3 regions of the Tatumella sp. UBA2305 genome follow, and region 2 is predicted to be linked to each of the others. Evidence: riboswitches for the same ligand, from Rfam matches in the RefSeq annotation. Region 2 holds a riboswitch; each other region holds the start of a gene.
The links. A riboswitch is a leader RNA that binds a small molecule or an ion and turns the genes downstream of it on or off. The one in region 2 is predicted to bind thiamine pyrophosphate.
Positions count from the first base shown of each region.

Region 1: it holds a riboswitch for thiamine pyrophosphate, as region 2 does, so the genes downstream of both, thiM (hydroxyethylthiazole kinase) here and thiB (thiamine ABC transporter substrate binding subunit) in region 2, are expected to answer to the same signal.
Region 3: it holds a riboswitch for thiamine pyrophosphate, as region 2 does, so the genes downstream of both, thiC (phosphomethylpyrimidine synthase ThiC) here and thiB (thiamine ABC transporter substrate binding subunit) in region 2, are expected to answer to the same signal.

Region 1 is NZ_DDVT01000012.1:115,322-119,571, forward strand. It holds gene yegS (lipid kinase YegS) at 1-889, shown strand, start outside; gene thiD (bifunctional hydroxymethylpyrimidine kinase/phosphomethylpyrimidine kinase) at 890-1,690, opposite strand; gene thiM (hydroxyethylthiazole kinase) at 1,677-2,492, opposite strand; TPP riboswitch at 2,531-2,621, opposite strand; gene dbpA (ATP-dependent RNA helicase DbpA) at 3,028-4,250, shown strand, end outside.
Region 2 is NZ_DDVT01000023.1:118,910-123,159, forward strand. It holds gene B3Z23_RS16250 (MFS transporter) at 1-460, opposite strand, end outside; gene sgrR (HTH-type transcriptional regulator SgrR) at 698-2,359, shown strand; TPP riboswitch at 2,395-2,486, shown strand; gene thiB (thiamine ABC transporter substrate binding subunit) at 2,529-3,515, shown strand; gene thiP (thiamine/thiamine pyrophosphate ABC transporter permease ThiP) at 3,491-4,250, shown strand, end outside.
Region 3 is NZ_DDVT01000008.1:6,115-10,364, reverse strand. It holds gene thiE (thiamine phosphate synthase) at 1-190, opposite strand, end outside; gene thiC (phosphomethylpyrimidine synthase ThiC) at 190-2,109, opposite strand; TPP riboswitch at 2,195-2,295, opposite strand; gene nudC (NAD(+) diphosphatase) at 2,512-3,285, shown strand; gene hemE (uroporphyrinogen decarboxylase) at 3,381-4,250, shown strand, end outside.

The DNA.
Region 1 (4,250 bases), on a different contig from region 2:
CGGAAAAAGTGCCGCCGTTGATCCGCTACGTCAGGCAGTTTATCGTCTGCGGAGTGAAGGACATCTGATTGACGTCCGTGTTACCTGGGAACATGGTGATATTAGCCGTTTTCTGGACGAAGCCTCTGCGATTGATGCCGATACGGTGATTGCTGCCGGGGGTGACGGTACCATCAACGAACTGACGACTGCACTGGCCAGCCTCCCCCTCCATGCCCGCCCGACGCTGGGAATATTACCACTTGGCACCGCCAATGATTTTGCCCGTTCCGCCGCCATTCCGGAGTCTCTGGAAGCCTCTCTGCGGCTGGCTTTGCAGGGTGAAGTGACGGCGGTTGATCTGGTGAGAGTGAACGGTCAGCGTTATTTTATCAACATGGCGACCGGCGGATTTGGCACCCGGATCACCACCGAAACCCCCGATAAGCTCAAAGCTGCCCTGGGGGGGATGTCTTATGTTGTCCATGGCTTATTACGGATGGATACGCTGCAACCTGACCGGTGCGAAATCATCAGCGATGATTTTAGCTGGCAGGGCGACGCTCTGGTTATTGGTATCGGTAACGCCCGTCAGGCTGGCGGTGGCCAGCAGTTGTGCCCGACGGCCCTGATTGATGACGGGATCCTCGATATCAGCATTGTCACTGCCGAACAGTGGCTACCCTCGCTGTTGCATAATCTGGCGGGTACTCCCGGCAATCCGGGCGTGATCACCGGCCGGTGTCATCAACTGGAGATCAAGGCCCGCCACAATATGACCTTTAACCTGGACGGAGAGCCGTTGCAGGGTAACCATTTTCGGTTCGAGCTGTTACCTAAAGCAGTGAATTGCCGGCTTCCGGAGCACTGCCCGCTACTCAGCGCTACCACCGCGCAGTTTACTGAGTGATTACCACCAGCGATAAAAATGATGTACCGGTCCGTTACCCTGCCCTGCCTGCAAGCTATCGGCCGCCGCAATGGCTCCGGAAAGCCACTGTTTAGCGGCTAACACGGTGGCTGCCCAGTCTGGATTGCGTGGTCGTAATGCGGCCAGTGCCGCCGACAGGGTGCAGCCGGTACCATGGGTATTACGGGTATCAATACGTGTCGTGGTAAAACGTTGTTGAACTCCCTGACTGACCAGCCAGTCAGGGCTTTCGTCACTCCGCAGGTGCCCACCTTTAATCAATACCGCCTGACAGCCGGTGTTCAGCAACTGCTTCGCCTGGTTCAACATTTCCTGTTCGCTGGTAGCTTCCCTGCATCCCAGCAGTGCAGCGGCTTCCGGCAGGTTCGGAGTGATCAACGACACTTCCGGCAACAGTGAGTCCCTGAGCAGAGCCACCGCCTGCGGATCCAGCAACGGATCGCCACTTTTCGCCAGCATTACCGTATCGAGAACCCGCCACGACACGGTCGTTTTCCGCAGTTCGTCCGCCAGCATCCGGATAATCTCTGCGTTATGCAGCATACCGAGTTTCAGGGTATCAATCCTGACATCGTCCAGCACGGCCCGGAGTTGCTGACGGACAAACTCTGCCGGCACCGGAAATACCGAACGAACACCACAGGTATTTTGCGCCACCAGTGCGGTAATCACACTGGTGCCGTAGGCTTCCAGCGCTGAAAATGTTTTGAGATCGGCCTGAATCCCGGCACCACCGCTGGGATCCGTTCCTGCGATAGTCAGTGCATTAATACGCAGCATCAGTCACCTCCTGGCACGTGCCGTGGCGTAATTGCCAGAGAGCATCAATCAACCTGACAGCAAAACTCCCGGGTCCTGCAGACCGGCGGGCAGCCTGTTCACCGGCCAGCGACATCAGTTGGCAGGCGGCAGCGACGTGGTGAATCCTGTCGCCCGGTAGCGCACTGTAAGCCGCGACCAGTGCCGAGAGACCACAACCCGTTCCGGTGACCGCAGTCATCATCGGTGATCCCCCCTGCACTCTGATAATCCGGTGACCATCCGTCACATAATCTGTCTTTCCGGAAACCACCACCAGGGTCCGGTAGTCTGCTGCCAGCCGGATAGCGGCATCCACGGCCCGTGATGAGTCCTCCAGGCTGTCTACTCCCCGGCCCCCCACTCCTTCCCCTGCCAACGCCAGTATTTCAGAAGCATTACCCCGTATCACCGCCGGTGAGGCATCCAGTAAACGACGGCAAAAATCGCTTCGTAACGGCAACACGCCCACGGCAACAGGGTCCAGAGTCCACGGAACTCCTGCTTCACTGGCCGCATTCACTGCTAACTGCATCGCTTCGCTGAGTTCCCGTGTTATGGTGCCGACATTAATCAGCAGAGCTCCCGCATGGCGGGCCATCACCGGAACTTCTTCCGGATCAATCACCATCGCGGGAGACGCACCGGCTGCCAGTAAAATATTCGCGGTCTGGGCCTGTACTACCAGGTTTGTCATGCAATGTACCAGCGGTGGGGACGCTGAGAACTGCTGCCAGGATGCAGCAGACTGACGGGCGGAAAAAACAGAAGTGACTTCAGACATTTCAACGCTCCTGACGGGCATCAGGAAACGGATACCACTATTCAGGTATCAGACTTCCCTCCGCCGGTATGATCCGGTTCAGGTTCAACGGGTATTTCTCAGCCGTAAAGGGCACCCCGAGTCATTGGATTTAAATTTTACGGTCATTATTGTTAACTAACCTTAACAACAGATAGTAATGTCAGACAGAAGCATTGTAAATGTCGGGAGATTGCCGGATTCCCTCCGGGGAGAGCTCTGGCCTGACAATATCAGACAGCGATGGATGGACATCATTGATGATTTAAAATTTATCAGGCCGCACTTTAGCCAGTTATTGCATCAGGCATGAACAAAATGCAGACAGTTTCCTCCCAAATCCTGTTGCGGACTTCTGCCCGTGTCAGTCTGACAATGTGGCTGATTTTAGCGCTGCCGCCCCCGTGTTATCTCTGTTATTATAGGGCTATCTGTATACAGGCTGACGGCAACATCAGTGTTGCTGCACTGCCATACCGGCTGGCCTGCCCCTGTTAATCGTCTGAGAGTAAATCCTGTGACCCAACCTTTTGCTTCCCTGTCGCTGCCTGCCGCGCAGCTCGAAAACCTTGCTGAACTTGGTTATACCACCATGACGCCAGTTCAGGCCGCAGCCCTGCCGGAAATCCTGCAAGGTCGCGATGTTCGTGCGCAGGCCAAAACTGGCAGCGGCAAGACTGCAGCGTTTGGTATCGGACTGTTGCTTAACATTGATGCATCACAGTTCACTCCTCAGGCGATGGTTCTGTGTCCGACCCGTGAACTGGCGGATCAGGTGACGAAAGAACTGCGCCGCCTGGCACGCTATATTCCAAACCTCAAAATTCTCACATTGTGTGGTGGCCAGCCCATGGGACAGCAACTGGCATCACTGGCTCATGCGCCGCATATTGTCGTCGGCACCCCGGGACGCATTCAGGAGCATTTGGGCAGAAAAACTCTGGATGCGGGGCAGATGAAAGTGCTGGTGCTGGATGAAGCTGACCGGATGCTGGATATGGGATTCAGTGAAGCTATCGAAGATGTTATCAGTTATCTGCCGGTACAACGCCAGACATTGCTGTTTTCTGCCACTTACCCTCAGGGAATCGAAAGCATCAGTGCGCGGGTACAACAGCAACCGGTGAGTATCACCACCGGTGAGGTCTCCGCATTACCGGATATTGAACAGCAGTTTTATGAAGCTACCCGCGGTGAAAAACTACCACTGCTACAGACGCTGCTAAGCCACCACCAGCCAGCCTCTTGTGTCGTGTTCTGTAATACCAAACGCGACTGTCAGGAAGTATATGATGCACTGACCGACTCCGGCATCAGCGTACTGGCTTTGCATGGTGATCTGGAGCAACGTGACCGGGATCAGGTGCTGGTTCGTTTTGCTAACCAGAGCTGCCGCGTACTGGTTGCTACTGATGTGGCAGCTCGTGGACTGGATATTAAAGAACTGGCTATGGTGGTTAACTACGAACTCTCTTTTGACCCGGAAGTCCATGTTCACCGTATTGGCCGTACCGCTCGTGCAGGTCAGAAGGGCCTGGCGGTCAGCCTGGTTGCCCCGTCTGAAATTCAGCGGGCAAACGCGCTTGAAGATTATATTAGCCTGAAGCCTCAATGGTTGCAGGCCAGCAGTTTATCCGCCTCCTCCGCCGCCCCGATGGAAGCGACAATGGTAACTTTGTGTATTGATGGCGGACGGAAAGCGAAAATCCGGCCAGGAGATATTCTGGGTGCACTGACCGG
Region 2 (4,250 bases):
AGGCCAGCGACATCTGTGCCCTCATCAGTGAGCTGAACATCACGACTTCCCGCGAGGTATAGTCGGCGTATTCCCTGGCCAACGCAAAAATCTGAGGCATTACCACGGTCGAAAACGCTGACAGCAATAATCCCAGGCTGATCAGCAGCCAGTAACTGCGGGTAAACGCAAAAACTATCGCATTACCAATGGCCATCAGACAGCAAAGCATCAGTAAATTTCGGCGGTCTCCTTTCTTATCCGAACGTTTAGCCAGCAGGAAACTGACCAGAATTCCGGTAATGGCATTCACGGTAAAGAACAATCCGACCTTAAAAGGTGCTGCATGCAATTCTTTACTGAGGAACAGGCTCAGTGTTGGTGCCTGCAGTGCGCCGGCAATACTCACGATAAAGGTGACCAGCATAAAAAACACAAATACGCTGTTGCCTTTTGCAGGCTGAAGCTCAGGGCTTTGCATAAAAATACATCCGCATCCAGAGGTAACGATAGTTAGATCATATAACAAACAGGGAAAAGCCGGCAGAGATTGTCTGCCGGCAGAGCAATTAACACCCGAAATGTCGCAAATTTTTTGAGAAAGATGAACAAAAGACGGGGAGCACAGAAACAGCATCGCGGTCTTCCGTTCACCTGAAGTCTGCTCTTAATATAAGGAAATTAATATTGAGCAGTTTAAAAAAAGAGTTCCTCTTTTATGACAACCAAGCGACTGAAAGAGCAATTTATCCGATTATGGGAACTGAACCAGGGGAAGGATCAGCAAACCACGCTGGCTCAGTTGGCGGAACAACTCCATTGTTCAGCCAGGCATATCCGTAACCTGCTAAATCGAATGCAACAGCAGCAGTGGCTGCGCTGGGAGAGTCATTCCGGCAGAGGCAAACGTTCAGCGCTGTACTTTCAGATAACCGCCGGTGAGCTCCGTCAACAACAAGCAGAGGCATTGCTGGAACAAGACCAGACGGAGCAGTTACTGCAACTGACGGGAGTTAAGTCACGGGTAAAGCAGATGATACTGGCCAGACTGGGCCGCAGTTTCCGTCAGGGACGGCATATTCTGCGGGTCCCCTACTACCGTCCCCTACTCAGTTTACTTCCGGGGTCACCATTACGGCGCAGTGAAACTCACATCGCCCGACAAATATTTAACGGGCTGCTTCGTGTGGATGAACGTTCCGGCGAAGCCGTCCCCGATATTGCCCATCACTGGCAACAGTTATCACCCTTACACTGGCGTTTTTATATCCGCCCGGCGGTTCATTTTCATCACGGCCGGGAACTGAATGTCACCGACATTATTACCAGTCTGCAACGTTTAACCTGTCATCCATTATTTTGCCATCTGAAAAGTATCGACTCACCGGCAGCCTGGATAGTTGATATCCATCTGACTTCTGCCGATGAATGGCTGCCCTGGCTGCTGGGTAGCGTTGCCGCTCTGATACTCCCCGCTGAATGGCAAACCATGCCTGATTTTTCCTCTAAACCCAGTGGTACGGGTCCCTACTATGTGGTGGAAAATCAGAAAAGCCAACTGCGGATAGAAGCTTTCGACGATTACTTTGGCTATCGACCGCTCATCGATAATGTCACTATCTGGGTGTTACCTGAAATCAGTGAAGACCTTGTTTATCGGGGCCTGACATTACAGGGAAACGGGAGTCAGCAAACCGCCGGAGAAAGAAAGCTGGAAGAAGGTTGCTATTTTATGCTGTTCGATGAGCGCTCAGCAGTTGCTCAGCGCTCAGCAGTACGACGCTGGCTGAGTAATCTGTTAAATCCGGAAATTTTATTGCAACAGGCCGCCTCAGTACACCAACGCTTCTGGTCTCCGGCACGGGGTATGCTACCGGAGTGGCGACATACCCACTATGAATCTCTGACAGAAAAACCAGCAAGTCTCACCCAACTGACACTCTGCTGGTACGGTTCACATATTGAACATCTGGCCATTGTGAAAATTGTCACTCCCCTGCTCGCCAGCCATGGTATCCGGTTAATCAGCAAAGAGGTCAGCTATCAGCAATGGTTTAACGGCGATGCCAGTGCCGATTTGTGGCTGGGAAGTTGCAACTTTACCGCACCGCTGGATTGGTCGGTATTTGCTCAAATCTGCGAAATACCATTATTCCATCACTGTCTGGGGGATCAACTCACCCTGTCACTGCCACTCTGGCATCAGAAAAAGTTCAATACTGAACAGTGGTACCGGAAACTGCATAACCACCATCGTCTGCTGCCCCTGTTCCATCACTGGCTGACATTACAGGGGCAGAGAAGCATGCGTGGAATCCGGATGAACTCTCTGGGCTGGTTTGACTTTAAATCGGCCTGGTTTGTTCCTCCGGAACTTTGAGACTTTCACCGCAGGCACTAATTGACTAGAATAAGTTGTTCTCAACGGGGTGCCCACTGGTGCTGAGATATACCCGTAGAACCTGATCCGGTTAACACCGGCGTAGGGATTTGAGACTGACTCACTCAGATCCTTTGCGCAAAAAAATTCCCGCCTCAAGGAGCGCAAAGTGTTTAAAAAAGTTCTGCCTGTATTATTACTTGTCTCTGCGCCGGTTCTGGCTGCTAAACCGGAATTGACCGTTTACACTTACGACTCTTTCTCGTCTGACTGGGGCCCCGGACCGGCGATTAAAAAAGCCTTCGAAGCGAACTGTCACTGTACCCTGAAGTATGTATCTCTCGGCGATGGTGTCGCTTTGCTAAATCGTCTGAGAATGGAAGGAAAACGCAGTAAAGCAGATGTTGTGGTCGGGCTGGACAATAACCTGCTGGACGCCGCACAAAAAACCGGGTTGTTCGCTCCCACCCCCGTCGATTACAGTCATATCATCGTCCCCGGGGGCTGGAATAACACGACCTTTGTCCCTTATGACTATGGCTATTTTGCGTTTGTATATAACAAGAAGCTGCTGAAAAACCCTCCCACCAGCCTGAAACAACTGGTTGAAAGCCCTGAGAAATGGCGCGTCATCTATGAAGATCCACGGACCAGCACCCCGGGGTTAGGCTTACTGCTGTGGATGCAAAAAGTTTACGGGGAGCAGGCTCCGGCAGCCTGGCAGAAGCTGGCATCTAAAACAGTCACGGTGACCCGCGGCTGGAGCGAAGCTTATAGCCTGTTCCTGAAAGGAGAAAGCGACCTGGTACTCAGTTATACCACCTCACCGGCCTATCATATTATTGAAGAACATAATGCTGATTACGCTGCCGCCAGTTTTTCGGAAGGTAACTATATGCAGGTGGAGGTAGCAGCCCGACTGGCAAACAGCCCACACCCTGCGCTGGCAAAACAGTTTATGCAGTTTGTGACCAGTCCGGCGTTCCAGCAAACGTTGCCTACCGGAAACTGGATGTATCCTGTGATTAAAACCACACTGCCGGAAGGCTATCAGCAACTGAGCATCCCGAAAACTGCCCTGCAGTTTACGCCTGAAGAAGTCGCGGCACACCGTGAAGCATGGATAAGTGCATGGCAGAACGCAGTCAGCCAATAATGCCGCGCTGGTTAATCCCGGGGTTACTGGCAGCCCTGGTAACCTGTGGTATTGCACTGCTGGCTTTCGTCAGCCTACTATGGAATGCTCCGCTAACTCATGGATATCGCTGGCTGAGCGATCCTTATCTGTGGCATGTCATCGCCTTTTCCTTTGAGCAGGCAGCATTATCCACCTTGCTCTCCGTATTTCCGGCGATCCTCGTCGCCCGGGCACTGTACCGTCGCCGTTTTCCAGGTCGTAACCTGCTACTCCGCTTGTGCGCAATGACACTGGTGTTGCCGGTGCTGGTGGCGGTGTTTGGCCTGCTGAGTATCTATGGCAGAGATGGCTGGCTGGCCAGCCTGGCCGCTCTTGTCGGGGTTCACTACCGCTTTTCGGTCTACGGCCTGCCGGGGATTTTGCTGGCCCATGTCTTTTTTAACCTGCCGCTGGCAGCCCGCTTGTTACTACAGTCTTTAGAGCAAATCCCTGCCGAACAACGGCAGTTGGCGGCACAACTCAATATGCAGGGATTTTATCTGTTCCGTTGGCTGGAGTGGCCGTGGCTGAAACGTCAGTTGCTGCCGGTAGCGGCTCTGATTTTTATGCTCTGCTTCGCCAGTTTTGCCATCGTATTAGCCCTGGGGGGCGGACCACGGGCAACAACTCTGGAACTGGCCATCTTTCAGGCGCTCAGTTACGATTTTGACCCGGCAAAAGCCGCTGTACTGGCCCTGGTGCAGTTGGTTTTTT
Region 3 (4,250 bases), on a different contig from region 2:
GCGCCTGGCGGGCAGCCGCCAGACGGATACTATCGATGATGGCCTGTTCTTTTTCGGCGGCACTGCCTTGTTTCATTCGCAACTGCAGGGTCATTACCCCTGCATCCAGCAGCCGGGTTATCCATTCAACACTATCTACTACGGCGTATAACCCGCAGCGCAGTGGTACCGGCGGAAATTTCTGCGTCATTATTTCGCCTCCGCATCCGCCACTACCTGCTGATAAATTTCACTACCGCTGTCGCGGAAACGCTGAGACATCTCCAGCATACCTTCATCTATCACCACCGACGGTTGCGGGTTTTTGCTGGCAAAATCGCGAACTTCCTGGCTAATCTTCATTGAGCAGAATTTTGGCCCGCACATAGAACAGAAGTGGGCGACTTTGCCGGATTCCTGTGGCAGGGTCTGGTCGTGATAGTTACGGGCAGTTTCCGGGTCAAGAGCCAGATTAAACTGATCTTCCCAGCGAAATTCGAAACGGGCCTTAGACATGGCATTGTCGCGGATTTGTGCGCCGGGATGTCCCTTAGCGAGGTCAGCAGCATGAGCTGCGATTTTGTAAGCGATCAATCCCTGTTTAACATCTTCTTTATCTGGCAGACCGAGGTGCTCTTTCGGGGTGACATAGCACAACATGGCACATCCAAACCAACCTATCATTGCGGCACCGATGCCGGAGGTAAAGTGATCATAACCCGGGGCGATATCCGTGGTCAGCGGACCCAGGGTGTAAAATGGAGCTTCATGACAATGCTCCAACTGCTCAGCCATATTCCGCTGGATCATATGCATAGGGACGTGGCCCGGGCCTTCAATCATTACCTGAACATCATATTCCCAGGCTATTTTGGTCAGTTCCCCCAGGGTATGTAGTTCAGCAAATTGTGCTTCATCATTCGCGTCCTGAATAGACCCCGGACGAAGCCCGTCACCTAATGACAGAGAAATGTCGTAGCTGGCACAAATTTCACAAATTTCCCGGAAGTGGCGATAAAGGAAGTTTTCCTGATGATGCGAAAGGCACCATTTCGCCATAATCGATCCACCACGGGAAACTATCCCTGTCAGACGTTTTGCAGTCATCGGGACATAGCGCAACAGGACACCGGCATGGATGGTGAAGTAATCGACGCCCTGTTCAGCCTGCTCCAGCAGGGTATCCCGGAAGATCGGCCAGTTAAGATCTTCAGCGATCCCGTTAACTTTTTCCAGAGCCTGATAGACCGGTACTGTACCCACCGGGATCGGGCTGTTACGCAGGATCCACTCGCGGGTTTCATGAATATTTCGCCCGGTAGAGAGATCCATCAGAGTATCAGCCCCCCAACGGGCAGCCCAGACCAGTTTTTCCACCTCTTCCTCTATGGATGAAGTGACGGCAGAGTTACCGATGTTGGCATTGATTTTTACCAGAAAATTACGGCCGATAATCATCGGTTCAGATTCCGGATGGTTGATATTGGCCGGGATAATGGCCCGACCAGCAGCGACTTCCTGGCGCACAAACTCGGCAGTGATAGTCGCCGGGAGGGGATCAAAAAAATGTTTTCCCGGATGCTGCTGAAGTAATACTTCACCGGAAATTTTTTCTCTCCCCATATTTTCACGCAGGGCAATAAACTCCATTTCCGGGGTAATGATTCCCTGACGGGCATAATGTAACTGGGTGACACAGCATCCTGCCTGTGCTTTACGTGGCTGCGGTAAATACCTGAAACGCAGGTCGTCGAGCGTTTCATCAGCCAGACGTTCGCGGGTATAGGCCGAGCTGGTGGCCGGAATATCTGCCGAATCCTGACGTTGCTCAATCCATGCCTGGCGAATTCGTGGAATGCCACGATGAATATCCGGGACTGCGGTTTCATCACCAAACGGACCTGAAGTGTCATATACCGGGATCGCTTCATTTTCCTCGAATACCGGGTTTTCAGTGGTTCCGCCAATACGGGTCGGGGTGAGTTGTATCTCACGTACAGGGACGCGGATATCAGGGCGTGATCCGGTTAGCCAGCGACGACGTGAGGCCGGAAACGACTGACTGCTGAGTGAATTGATGAAGTTGCGGGCTTGCTCGCGTTTTTCACGACGGGATAATTTTTCAGACATAGCTCTATTTCCTGTAATCAAAGAAATACGCTTGTCCGGAGTTCGGATGGAGTGACAGACAGGTATGCCGGCAGGCACACTCAGGCTGAACTGTACTCTTGTTCCCTTCGCAGGTACTAACCTGATCAGGTTCCGCGGATCCCGAATTAACGGTCTCAGCCCCGAAGGGCACTCCGACAAGATAAACTGGCTGCAGAATTTTCAGTTCATACAGCTGCGGGTGATAAGTCACCGCCTCTCAGCATAGTGGGGTTCAGAGTGAAGCACAAGCCCCTGGTGTTTGTCGGGTTGGTTTTGAATGGCTGCATTTTCCGGCCAGACGCTGACATTAGTCAGGCGGGTGGTACTATGGGATTAACAGCTTCGTCGTGATGCATCAGAAAAATAATAAGGTGATGATTGATGGAACGTGAAATAGCCGCTTCAGACAGCGGCTGGTGGGTGGTCAGTCAGTTAAATAAACTTTGGTTACCTGCGGGAGAATTACCCCATGGTAGTGCTGAAGCGTTCTCTCTTACGGGAGCACGCGGACAGATAATAGGTGAATGGCAGGGCGAAACCGTCTGGCTGGTGGATGACTCAAGGCCTCAGGATATGGCTTCGCTGCGCCAGCTCCTCCAGGGTGATGGTGGGTTATTCAGAATGGCCGGAAGAGGGGTTCAGTTGGCGGAGTTTTATCGTTCACATCGTTATTGCGGCTATTGCGGAAAAGAGATGCAACGCAGCAGGACAGAGTTTGCCTGCCTGTGCGCGCATTGCCACGAGCGTTATTATCCACAGATAGCTCCCTGTATTATTGTTGTTATCCGCCGTGGAGACCAGTTATTACTGGCGCAGCATGTCAGACACCGTAACGGAATTTACACGGCATTAGCCGGATTTACCGAGGTCGGAGAGACGCTGGAGCAGACGGTTGCCCGTGAAGTTATGGAAGAGAGCAACATAAAAATCAAAAATCTGCGTTATGTTGCTTCACAACCCTGGCCGTTTCCTCAATCGCTGATGATGGCTTTTCTGGCGGATTATGAGAGTGGAGAGATCAATATCGACCCTAAAGAACTGCTGGATGCTGGCTGGTATCGTTACGATGAATTACCGAAGCTTCCGCCTCCGGGCACGATTGCCCGGAGACTGATTGAGGACACGGTCGCATTATGCCGGCAGGATGAAGAATAACCATCAGTGACAGCAACGCTACCGCACAGGCGCAGAATTAGAACAAGTGCGGGTTTGCGTATATAATACGCGCCTGATTTCGAGAGAGCCTTATTATGAGCGAATTAAAAAACGACCGTTATCTGCGAGCCTTGCTGCGGCAGCCAACGGATGTGACTCCGGTATGGATGATGCGTCAGGCAGGTCGCTATTTGCCTGAATATAAGCAGACCCGGGCAGAAGCGGGTGATTTTATGTCACTGTGTAAGAATGCTGAACTGGCCTGTGAAGTGACTCTGCAACCCTTACGCCGTTATCCTCTGGATGCAGCCATTCTGTTCTCTGACATCCTGACAATTCCGGATGCTATGGGGTTAGGGCTGTATTTCGAAACCGGAGAAGGGCCCCGTTTTTCTTCTCCGATAAGCTGCGCACAGGATGTCAAAAATTTGCCCATCCCTGATCCGGAGCAGGAACTGGGCTATGTGATGAATGCTGTACGGACTATCCGCAAAAATCTGCAGGGTGAAGTTCCGCTGATTGGTTTCTCTGGTAGCCCGTGGACGCTGGCTACCTATATGGTGGAAGGTGGCAGCAGTAAGGCTTTTACTAAAATCAAAAAAATGATGTACAGCGATCCTTCAGCATTACATGCCTTGCTGGACAAGCTGGCAGAGAGTGTCATTCTGTATCTGAATGCACAAATCCGTGCCGGGGCGCAGTCAGTCATGGTGTTTGATACCTGGGGTGGCGTTTTAACCGGTCGTGATTACCGGAATTTCTCACTCTATTACATGCATAAGATTGTTGATGGTCTACTGCATGAAAATGAAGGCCGTCGGGTTCCGGTCACTCTGTTTACTAAAGGTGGCGGGCAGTGGCTGGAACAGATTGCAGACACCGGATGTGATGCGATTGGTCTGGACTGGACAACCGATATCGCCAATGCCCGTCAGCGGGTTGGGCATCGGGTGGCTTTACAGGGC